Regions from separate parts of the Streptomyces sp. NPDC101219 genome, predicted to be linked through region 1. Evidence: riboswitches for the same ligand, from Rfam matches in the RefSeq annotation. Region 1 holds a riboswitch; the other holds the start of a gene.
The links. Region 1 has a riboswitch for cobalamin ahead of ACIRPP_RS13945 (ribonucleoside-diphosphate reductase subunit alpha). Riboswitches for the same ligand answer to the same signal wherever they lie in the genome.
Positions count from the first base shown of each region.

Region 2: another riboswitch for cobalamin. It lies ahead of ACIRPP_RS12575 (energy-coupling factor ABC transporter permease); the one in region 1 lies ahead of ACIRPP_RS13945 (ribonucleoside-diphosphate reductase subunit alpha).

Region 1 covers NZ_JBIWOK010000006.1:205,597-210,735, forward strand. The annotation lists gene ACIRPP_RS13945 (ribonucleoside-diphosphate reductase subunit alpha) at 1-2,146, opposite strand, end outside; cobalamin riboswitch at 2,270-2,418, opposite strand; gene ACIRPP_RS13950 (GNAT family N-acetyltransferase) at 2,479-3,000, opposite strand; gene mctP (monocarboxylate uptake permease MctP) at 3,080-4,708, opposite strand; gene ACIRPP_RS13960 (DUF3311 domain-containing protein) at 4,705-4,974, opposite strand.
Region 2 covers NZ_JBIWOK010000005.1:387,003-392,141, reverse strand. The annotation lists gene ACIRPP_RS12595 (SGNH/GDSL hydrolase family protein) at 1-171, shown strand, start outside; gene ACIRPP_RS12590 (energy-coupling factor ABC transporter ATP-binding protein) at 168-1,043, opposite strand; gene cbiQ (cobalt ECF transporter T component CbiQ) at 1,040-1,789, opposite strand; gene ACIRPP_RS12580 (energy-coupling factor ABC transporter substrate-binding protein) at 1,796-2,182, opposite strand; gene ACIRPP_RS12575 (energy-coupling factor ABC transporter permease) at 2,179-2,889, opposite strand; cobalamin riboswitch at 2,919-3,101, opposite strand; gene ACIRPP_RS12570 (ABC transporter substrate-binding protein) at 3,282-4,871, shown strand; gene ACIRPP_RS12565 (ABC transporter permease) at 4,892-5,139, shown strand, end outside.

The sequences.
Region 1 (5,139 bases):
GCGACTGCGACTGGTCCAGGAACGGGGTGCGCGCGGCGGCCATGTCGATCAGTCCGCGCTGCGGGATCTCCCACGCCGTGCGGTACAGACGGCGCACCTCCTCGGGGATCCAGGCGAAGCCCTGCACCGAGCCGCCCGCCTCGCGCAGCGCCTCACGCGTGCGCGCGTCCCACACGCCGAGCCGCTTCAGGTCGTCCACCAGGTAGGAGTTGACCTGGAGGAACTCACCCGACAGCGTCTCGCGCTTGAACAGGTTGGACACCTGCGGCTCGATGCACTCGTAGACGCCCGCGATCGAGGCGATGGTGGCCGTCGGCGCGATCGCCAGCAGCAGCGCGTTGCGCATCCCGGTCCGCGCGATCCGCTCGCGCAGCGCCGCCCACCGCTCGGGCCACGCGAGGTCCGTCGCGTAGTGGTCGGGGTGCAGCACGCCGCGGGCGGTCCGGGTGTGCTCCCAGGCCGGCAGCGGGCCGTTGCGCTCCGCGAGGTCCGCGGACGTCTCGTAGGCGGCCAGCATGATCCGCTCGGCGATCCGGGTGGACAGCGCCCGCGCCTCGGGGGAGTCGAAGGGCAGCCGGAGCTGGAAGAACACGTCCTGGAGGCCCATGGCCCCCAGTCCCACCGGCCGCCAGCGGGCGTTGGAACGCTCCGCCTGCTCGGTCGGGTAGAAGTTGATGTCCACCACCCGGTCCAGGAACGTGACGGCCGTGCGCACGGTCGCGTCCAGCCGCTCCCAGTCCAGGTCGCCCGCCTCCGGGTCGACGAACGCGCCCAGGTTGACCGACCCCAGGTTGCAGACTGCCGTCTCCCCGTCGTCGGTGACCTCCAGGATCTCCGTGCACAGGTTGGACGAGTGGATGACGTGTCCGGGCGTGGCCGTCTGGTTGGCGGTGCGGTTGGCCGCGTCCTTGAAGGTCATCCAGCCGTTGCCGGTCTGCGCAAGGGTGCGCATCATCCGGCCGTACAGCTCCCGCGCGGGCAGCGTCCTGCGGGCCAGGCCCTTCGCCTCGGCCGCCCGGTAGGCGACGTCGAACTCCTCGCCCCACAGGTCCACCAGTTCCGGCACGTCCGCCGGGGAGAACAGCGACCACGGGGCGTCGGCGTCCACACGGCGCATGAACTCGTCCGGCACCCAGTGCGCCAGATTCAGGTTGTGCGTACGGCGGGCGTCCTCACCGGTGTTGTCGCGCAGCTCCAGGAACTCCTCGACGTCCGCGTGCCAGGTCTCCAGGTAGACCGCCGCCGCGCCCTTGCGCCGCCCGCCCTGGTTCACCGCGGCGACCGAGGCGTCCAGCGTCTTCAGGAACGGGACGATGCCGTTGGAGTGCCCGTTGGTGCCGCGGATCAGCGAACCCCGGGCGCGGATGCGGGAGTAGGCCAGGCCGATGCCGCCCGCGTGCTTGGAGAGGCGGGCCACCTGGTGGTAGCGCTCGTAGATCGAGTCCAGCTCGTCCCGCGGGGAGTCCAGCAGGTAGCAGGACGACATCTGCGGGTGCCGCGTACCGGAGTTGAAGAGGGTGGGGGAGGACGGCAGGTAGTCCAGGCGGCTCATCAGCCCGTACAGCGCGGCCACCTCGTCCACCGACCGGGCGCTGTCGTCCTCGGCGAGCCCGGAGGCGACGCGCAGCAGGAAGTGCTGCGGGGTCTCGACGGCCTTGCGGGTGATCGGGTGACGCAGCAGGTAGCGGCTGTGCAGGGTGCGCAGCCCGAAGTAGCCGAAGCGGTCGTCGGCCGCGGTGTCGACCAGGGCGTCCAGCCGGTCCCCGTGCCGGCGCACGAACGCGGCCGTGCGGTCGGCGACGAGGCCCTCGCGGTGACCGGTGGCCACGGACGAGGTGAAGGAAGTGACGCCCTGCGAGGCGGCCTCCTCGCGGATGGCGAGGGTCAGCAGCCGGGCGGCGAGGCGGGAGTAGGCGGGGTCCTCGGAGATGAGCCCGGCGGCGGCCTCGGTGGCCAGCTCCCGCAGCTCCGCCTCGTCCGCCCGCGCGGACCGGCCGCGCAGGGCGGCGGCGGCCACCCGGCCGGGGTCGGCGTCGGTGAGGTCGGCGGTCAGCACGGTCAGGGTGCGCAGCAGCGCGGCACCCGGGCCGTCGCCCTTGGGGGGTACGTCGCTGGCTGAGACCGGATCCGCTGGCGCGATGGTCACGTGGGGCTCTCCCTCGCTCGGCACGGGGCCTCGTCGAGGGCAGGGGGCAGCACGGGACGCGCACGGCGTCGTGCGTCCACCGGCCCATTCCGCGAGGCCCGGACGTCGGAGCACCCGGGCCGGACGGCCGGGCGCACTGTCGGCAGGTCCTCGGACTGAAGCCCGTGCGGGGACGCGTGGGGACGCGAACACGCACAAGTACACCGTTGCGGGACAGTTCCGGATTCGCACCGGATTCCCCTGCGGCGACAACGAGCATGAGCATACATCTTGTGCCGGGCGTTGCGGACAGCCCCATATCTTGTGGCGCGCCCGGTGCCGGAGCGCCGGTGTCAGAGCGTCAGCTCGTAGGACAGCAGCCTGAGGTCGTCCACGTGCGGGAGCGGGTTCCAGTCCCGGTGCGGGGCGCGGACGAAGCCCAGTCGCTCGTAGATCCGGTGCGCCGCCCGCATGCTGGTCTGGCTCGACAGCACGACCCGCACGCAGCCCTCCAGGGCCCGCGCCCGGTCCACGCACGCCCGCACCAGGGCCTCCCCGGCGCCCCGCCCCCGGGAGGCCCGGTCGACCGCCGGCATCCTGATCTCCGCCTCGCCGGCCCCGGCCAGGTCCGCCATCGGCCCGCCGTGCGGCACGAACGTCACCCCGCCCAGCACCCGGCCGCCGGGCGGCGGATCGCCCTCCACGGCGACCAGCACCTCGGCCGCCGCGGCCCGCTTCGCGACATCCCTCAGTTCGCCCAGGTACGCGTCGCTCTCCCCGAAGTCGAGGAGCCCGTCGTCGAGATAGGCGCGGGCGGTGAGCGCGCCGAGCGTCGCGTACTCGGCGGGCAGGGCGCGGCGGATGGTGATGTCCATGGGGCGAGTCTGCCCCGGCACGGGGCGGGGGGCCGCCGGTTTCCGCCGTCGGCCCGCCGCCCCTCGCCCCTCGGGGGCGTCAGTGCGCGCTGCCCGCCGTCGCCGGCGGGAGCTCCACCTTCACGCCCGGGTCGCCCGCGTCCGCCGTGTAGTCCTGCGGCTGCGTCTCGTCGATGCCCTCGGGCGCCTTGGCGGCCCGCAGGACGAACGTCAGCACCACCGTCACCAGCACGTTGATCACGAACGCGGTGAGACCGATGTAGCCGATCTCGCCGATGCCCGGGATCTCCTTCGCCGAGCCGCCGAAGTGCTTCTGCGTCGGCGACGCCACCCCGTATGCGGCGACCGTGCCGTAGACCATGCCGACCGCCCAGCCGCCGAGCAGCGCCCAGCGGTGGAACCAGCGGGTGAACAGGCCGCCCACCAGCGCCGGGAAGGTCTGCAGGATCCAGATGCCGCCCAGCAGCTGGAAGTTGATCGCCACCGTCTTGTCCATGGTCAGGACGAAGGCCAGCGCACCCACCTTCACCAGCAGCGACACGATCTTGGAGACCTTGGTCTCCTGCGCCGGTGTCGCGTCTGGCCGGATGAAGTCCTTGTAGATGTTGCGGGTGAACAGGTTCGCCGCCGCGATCGACATGATCGCCGCCGGCACCAGCGCCCCGATGCCGATGGCCGCGAAGGCCACGCCCGCGAACCAGTCCGGGAACATGTCCTCGAACAGCTGCGGGATCGCGAGCTGGCCGTTCTGCACGGACACGCCCGCCGCGATCGCCATGAAGCCGAGCAGCGCGAGCAGACCCAGCATGAGCGAGTACAGGGGCAGGATCGTGGTGTTGCGGCGGATCACCTCACGGCTGCGCGAGGACAGCGTCGCCGTGATCGAGTGCGGGTACATGAACAGCGCGAGCGCCGAACCCAGCGCCAGCGTCGCGTACGTCCACTGACCCGCGTCCCCGGGCACCAGCGCGCCGCGCGGGGCCCCCGTCGCCGGGTTGGTCTCGTCGAAGGCCGCGCCCGCCTTGGCGAAGATCTCGTCGAAGCCGCCCAGCTTGATCGGGATGTAGATGATCGCCACCGCGATGACGAGGTAGATCAGCGTGTCCTTCACGAACGCGATCAGCGCGGGCGCCCGCAGCCCCGACGAGTACGTGTACGCCGCCAGGACACCGAACGCGATCAGCAGCGGCAGGTCCTTGACGAACCAGTTGGTGTGCTCGCCGCCGCCGATGCCCATCACGTCGAGGACGGCCTGGATGCCGACCAGCTGGAGCGCGATGTACGGCATCGTCGCCAGGATGCCGGTCACGGCGACCGCCAGCGACAGCCCCTTGGAGCCGAACCGGCCGCGCACGAAGTCCGACGTCGTCACATAGCCGTGCTTGTGCGACACCGACCACAGCCGGGGCAGGAAGGTGAAGATCAACGGGTACACCAGGATCGTGTACGGCACCGCGAAGAAGCCCGCCGCGCCGGCCGCGTAGATCGCCGCGGGCACGGCCACGAAGGTGTACGCGGTGTACAGGTCGCCGCCGAGCAGGAACCAGGTCACCCAGGTGCCGAACGACCGGCCGCCCAGACCCCACTCGTCCAGGTTGTCCGCGTTCTCGGCCTTGCGCCAGCGCGCGGCCAGGAATCCCATGGCCGTGACCAGGACGAAGAAGAAGATGAAGACGGCGAGTGCCACGCCGTTCACGCCGTCGTTCACTGCTGCGCACCGCCCCTCTGGGCGCGGCGGGCGCGCTGGTCACGCTTCCACAGCTGGTACGCGGTCATCGTCAGCGCCGTGGAGATGACCACCCACAGCATCTGGTACCAGTAGAAGAACGGGATGCCGATGAACACGGGATCGGTCTTCGCGTACGACCCGACCCACAGCATGGCCACGAACGGTGCGCTGAGGCAGAGGGCGATGACGACGCGGACGGGCGTCACCACGGGCTCCGCGGGTGGTTCTTCCGGTGCTTTCGACATCGGGCAGTTCCGTCCCCTCACTGATCTCCGGCGTGATGCGCAGGAAATCTAGGGGCGCGCGTAACGGAGCCGTAACCCCCGTCCGGACAGCGGTATCCCAACGCCGCCCAAACGCAAGGCAACAGCAACGGAATCCCTGTCAACCACCCGATTCCGCCGGTTTCG
Region 2 (5,139 bases), on a different contig from region 1:
GCCAACGCCGGGTTCACCTACTCCAGCGTGGTCGACGAGTTCACCGGGCACGAACTGTGCTCCGGCGACGCCTGGCTGCACAGTGTGACCATCCCGATCACCAACTCCTACCACCCCAAGGCCGTGGGCCAGTCCAGCGGCTACCTGCCCGCATTCCGCTCCGCCCTCTAGGAGGCCGTCCCGCGCGACGCCGCCCGGCCGCCCGGGCCGGTCCCGTCGGCCAGGGCGGCCAGCTCCTCCGGGGTGCGCGGACCTGCGGACGCGTCGGCCAGCAGGCCGCGCGTCCGCAGGAGGTGACCGGCCGCCACGCCCCACGGCAGCCGCAGACCGGCCGCCCGCAGCAGGTCCGTGCGGGACAGCAGGCCGGCGACCGGCCCGGTGCTCACCCCCGACGGGGTGAGCACGGCCGCGTCGTCGGCCCAGCGCAGGGCGAGGTCCACGTCATGGGTGGCCATCACCACCGTGGTGCCCGCCCCGCGCAGCCCGTCGAGGGTGGCCAGCAGCCGCTCCTGGCCGTCGGGGTCGAGGCCCGCGGTCGGCTCGTCCAGGATCAGCACCCGGGGCCGCATCGCCACCGCCCCCGCGATCGCCGCCCGCTTGCGCTGCCCGTAGGACAGCAGATGGGTGGGCCGGTCGGCGAGGCCGGTGATGTCCAGCGCGGCCAGCGCCTCCGCGACCCGGCCGCGCACCTCGGCGTCGGACAGCCCGAGGTTCAGCGGCCCGAACGACACGTCCTGGCCGACGGACGCGGCGAACAGCTGGTCGTCCGGGTCCTGCACCACCAGCTGCACGGCCGTCCGCAGCCGGGTCAGCCCGGCCCGGTCGTACCGCACCGGCTCACCGGCCAGGATCAACTCCCCGGTGTGCGGGCGCAGTCCGCCGCTGAGCAGCCGCATCAGGGTGGTCTTGCCGCTGCCGTTGCGGCCCAGCAGGGCCAGCGCGCGCCCGCCGCGGACGTCGAAGTCGAGGCCGCTGAGCACGGGCGGGCCGTCCTCGTAGGCGAAGGAGACGCCCCGCAGGGCGACCAGCGCGGACTCGCTCAAGACAGCGGCCTCTCCAGGACGAGGGTCAGGGCGGCCAGCGCCGCCAGCAGGGCCAGGCTCGCGGCGGTGAAGCGCACCGAGATCCGCGCCTCGGGCACCAGCACGCGCAGGGTGCCGTCGTAGCCGCGTCCGGCCAGCCCGGCCTGCAGCCGCGCCGCCCGGTCGAAGGACCGGACGAACGCGGTGGCGCCCAGCCCGCCCAGCGAACGCCAGGTCGCCGCCCGGGTGGTGTGCCCGAGCCGGGCGGCCTGCGCCTCGCGGACCCGGCGCACGGAGTCGAGCAGCAGGAAACTCATGCGGTACGTCACCAGCGCCACGTCGACGAGCGGGGCCGGGACCCCGGCCCGCACCAGCCGGGGCAGCAGGTCGGACAACGGAGTGGTGAAGGCGAACAGCAGCACGCCCAGCGAGGCCGCGGAGGTCCGCAGCAGCAACTCCGCAGCCCGCTGCGGCCCGTGGGGCGCCGCCGAGACGAAGCCGCCGGGCCCGCCCACCTGCACGAGCAGCGGGAGTGCACCGGTGACGCAGAACGCCAGCGGTACCCGGTAGGCGCGCCACAGCCGCCGGCCGGGCACCCGGGCCGGTCCCAGCAGCACCGCGAGCGCGGTGACCAGCACGAGGGCCGCGCCCGGCCAGGGCGGCAGCGAGACGGCCAGCACGGTGAGCCCGAGGCCGAGCACGGCCTTGTCCACGGGATGGCGGCGGCGCCAGCGGCTGCTGTGCGCCGCCGCGTCGATCGGCAGCATCCGGGATCAGACCGGCCGCTCGCCGTCGGCGCCCCGGGAACCGGCCGGCGCGCCGGCCGGGGCGCCGGTGTCCGCCTCCGGGGTCGCCGACGCCCGCTCCTCGCCCTGCCGCCGGCCCCGCCGCAGCCCGAAGTAGTACGCGAGGACGCCCGCGCCGATCGCCGCCTGGAGGGCGAACAGCGCCGACTCGACCTCTCCGGACGGCGGTTCGTACAGCGGCGAGAACCACGGCTCGTAGTCCGGGTCGATCTCGGTGATCGCCGTCTCGGCTTCGGCGTCCGCACCCGCGAAAGGCTCCTCCTTGTGGTCCCCGAGCCCGAGCGCCAGCGGCAGCACCGCGAGCGCGGCGACCACCAGCAGCAGCAGCGCGTTGATCCGCGTGTTCCGGTTCACCGGGCCACCGCCTCGGAGGCCGCGTCGGACGTCGTGCGTCCGGCCCGCGTCACCAGCACGCCGAGCCGGGTCAGTTCGCCCCTGCTGGACTGCACCAGCAGCCGCATCACCAGCACGGTCAGCAGCCCCTCGCTCACTGCCAGCGGGATCTGCGTGACGGCGAAGACGGAGCCGAACGTGCCGAGCGCGCCCAGGACTCCGCTGCCCGGGTCGGGGAAGGCGAGCGCCAGTTGCACGCTGGTCACGCAGTACGTCGACAGGTCGGCGACGAACGCGGCGGCGAACACCGCGCCCATCAGGGGCACGTCCGCGCGGCGCAGCAGCCGGTAGACGCCGTACCCGGCCCACGGTCCGACGACCGCCATGGAGAAGACGTTCGCGCCGAGCGTGGTCAGCCCGCCGTGGGCCAGCAGCAGCGCCTGGAACAGCAGGGTGATGGTGCCCAGGACCGCCATGACCGGCGGCCGGAACAGGATCGCGCCCAGCCCCGTACCGGTGGGATGGGAGCAACTGCCGGTGACCGACGGCAGTTTCAGCGCGGACAGGACGAAGGTGAACGCTCCCGACGCGCCGAGCAGCAGCGTGCTCTCGGGATGGCTCCGGACTTCACGGACGAGCGACCGGGCTCCGTGGACGACGAACGGCGCCGACACGGCACCCCAGGCGACCGCGTGCGCCGGAGGAAGGAAACCCTCGGCTATGTGCATGGCTCAGCAGACCCTCTCCAGCACCTCGTGGATGGTTGACGCGCCTTGGCCGGTCTCCTGGCTGACGGGTACCACCGCCCGTGCTCCGCCTTCCCGGGTCCGAGGACCCAGTGGCTGCCCGTGGGGGCAGGAGCAGGACTTCCCGATCACAGTGGCGAGGGCCGCACCGGTGTCGCACCGGATTTCCCGTCACCAAGGCGTGGTGACAGTAGTCCCCGTGCCCGGCCGGTGACAAGCGGTCACGGGGGCGCACGCACGGCGCCCGCCCTCCCTGCGGCACGCGCCCCGGAGCGGGGGAGCGTGCGGGCGACTGGGGGGAGCCGGTACCGGGCAGGTTCTTCCTGCAACTAATATGCAACAACGATGATCGGTCAACTGGGATGTGAGGTTCGATGACGACCCGACGCGCACGGAGCGCCGCCGTCGCCGCAGTGACGGCCTGCGCGCTCGCCGCCTGCTCGGCCCCCGGAAGCGGCGGTGCCGACGGTGGCGGGTCCGCCGACGCCGTGGTGATCGGGGTCTCCACCGAACCCGACACCCTGAACCCGCTGCTCGGCTACGGCAAGGACGGCAACTCGAAGATCTTCGACGGGCTGCTGGCCCGCGACGCGGAGATGAACCTGAAGCCCGCGCTGGCCAAGGCCCTCCCCGAGATCAGTGAGGACGGCCGCACCTACACCTTCACCCTGCGCGACGACGTCAAGTTCACCGACGGTGAGCCGCTGACCAGCGAGGACGTCGTCTACACCTACCGCACGGTGCTCGACGGCAAGACCAACAGCACCGCCAAGAGCGAGCTGGACGCGATCAAGGAGGTCCGGGCCGACGGCGAGCACAAGGTCGTCTTCACCCTCGACTACCCCTACGCCGCCTTCGCCGCCCGCACCGTGCTGCCCATCGTCCCCGAGCACGTGGCCGGGAAGCAGGACCCGAACACCGGCTCCTTCAACACCCGGCCGGTCGGCACCGGACCCTACGTCCTCGCCGACTGGCGCAAGGGAGAAAAGCTCACCTTCAAGGCCAACCCGGACTATTGGGGCGGCGCCCCGAAGGTGAAGAAGCTCACCATGGCGGTCATCGCCGACGACGACGTCCGCGCCACCCGGCTGCGCTCCGGTGATCTCGACGGCGCGACACTGCCGCCCAACCTCGCCGCCACCTTCAAGAACGACGACGACCGCACGACGTACCGGGCCACCTCCTACGATTTCCGCGCGGTCACCCTCCCCACCGAGAACCCCGTCACCCGCGACACCGCGATCCGCCGCGCCCTCGACCTCTCCGTCGACCGCAAGGCCATGGTCGACAAGATCCTCGACGGCGCCGGCCGCCCCGCCTACGGCCCGCTCCCCGTCGACGACTCCTGGTTCGCCGAGGACATCCAGCGGCCGCGCGACCTCGCCGGAGCCAAGAAGCTCCTCGACGACGCCGGCTGGAAGCCCGGCCAGGACGGCATCCGCACCAAGGACGGCCGCCGTGCCGCCTTCACCCTCTACTACCCCTCCGGCGACAAGGTCCGCCAGGACCACGCGCTCGCCTACGCCTCCGACGCCAAGCAGGCCGGCATCGACGTCAAGGTCGAGAGCGGCACCTGGGAGGTCATCGAGCCCAGGATGAAGCAGGACGCCGTCCTCGCGGGCTTCGGCAGCACCGGCGACCCCGACTTCGGCCTCTACACCCTGCTGCACTCCTCCCTCGCCGGCGACGGCTTCAACAACATGGCCCGCTACGACGACCCGGCCGTGGACAAGGCCCTCGACACCGGCCGCCGCACCCGCGTCCAGGCCGACCGCAAGGCCGCCTACGACGACCTCCAGCGCGCCCTCGTGAAGAACCCCGGCTACACCTTCCTCACCCACATCGACCACCTCTACGTCCTCGCCGACCGCTGGGACGGCCTCACCACCCAGACCGAGCCCCACGAGCACGGCTTCGCCAGCGGCCCCTGGTGGAACGTCGAGGACTGGACGCCGAAGAAGTGAGCAGGCTGCCCTGGGCGGCGATGGGACGCCTCACGGCACGGCGGGCCCTGTTCGCCGTGCCCGTGCTCCTCGTCGTCACCTTCGGCGTGTTCGCGATCGCCGCCGCCTCCCCCTTCGACCCGGTCAAGGCGTACGCGGGCACCGCCGCGCTCGGCGCCGACCAGGAGACCCTGGACCGGCTGCGGGACAACCTGGGCGTGGACCGGCCGCTGACCGCCCGCTGGTGGGAATGGCTGACCTCCGCGGTCACCGGCGACCTCGGCCAGTC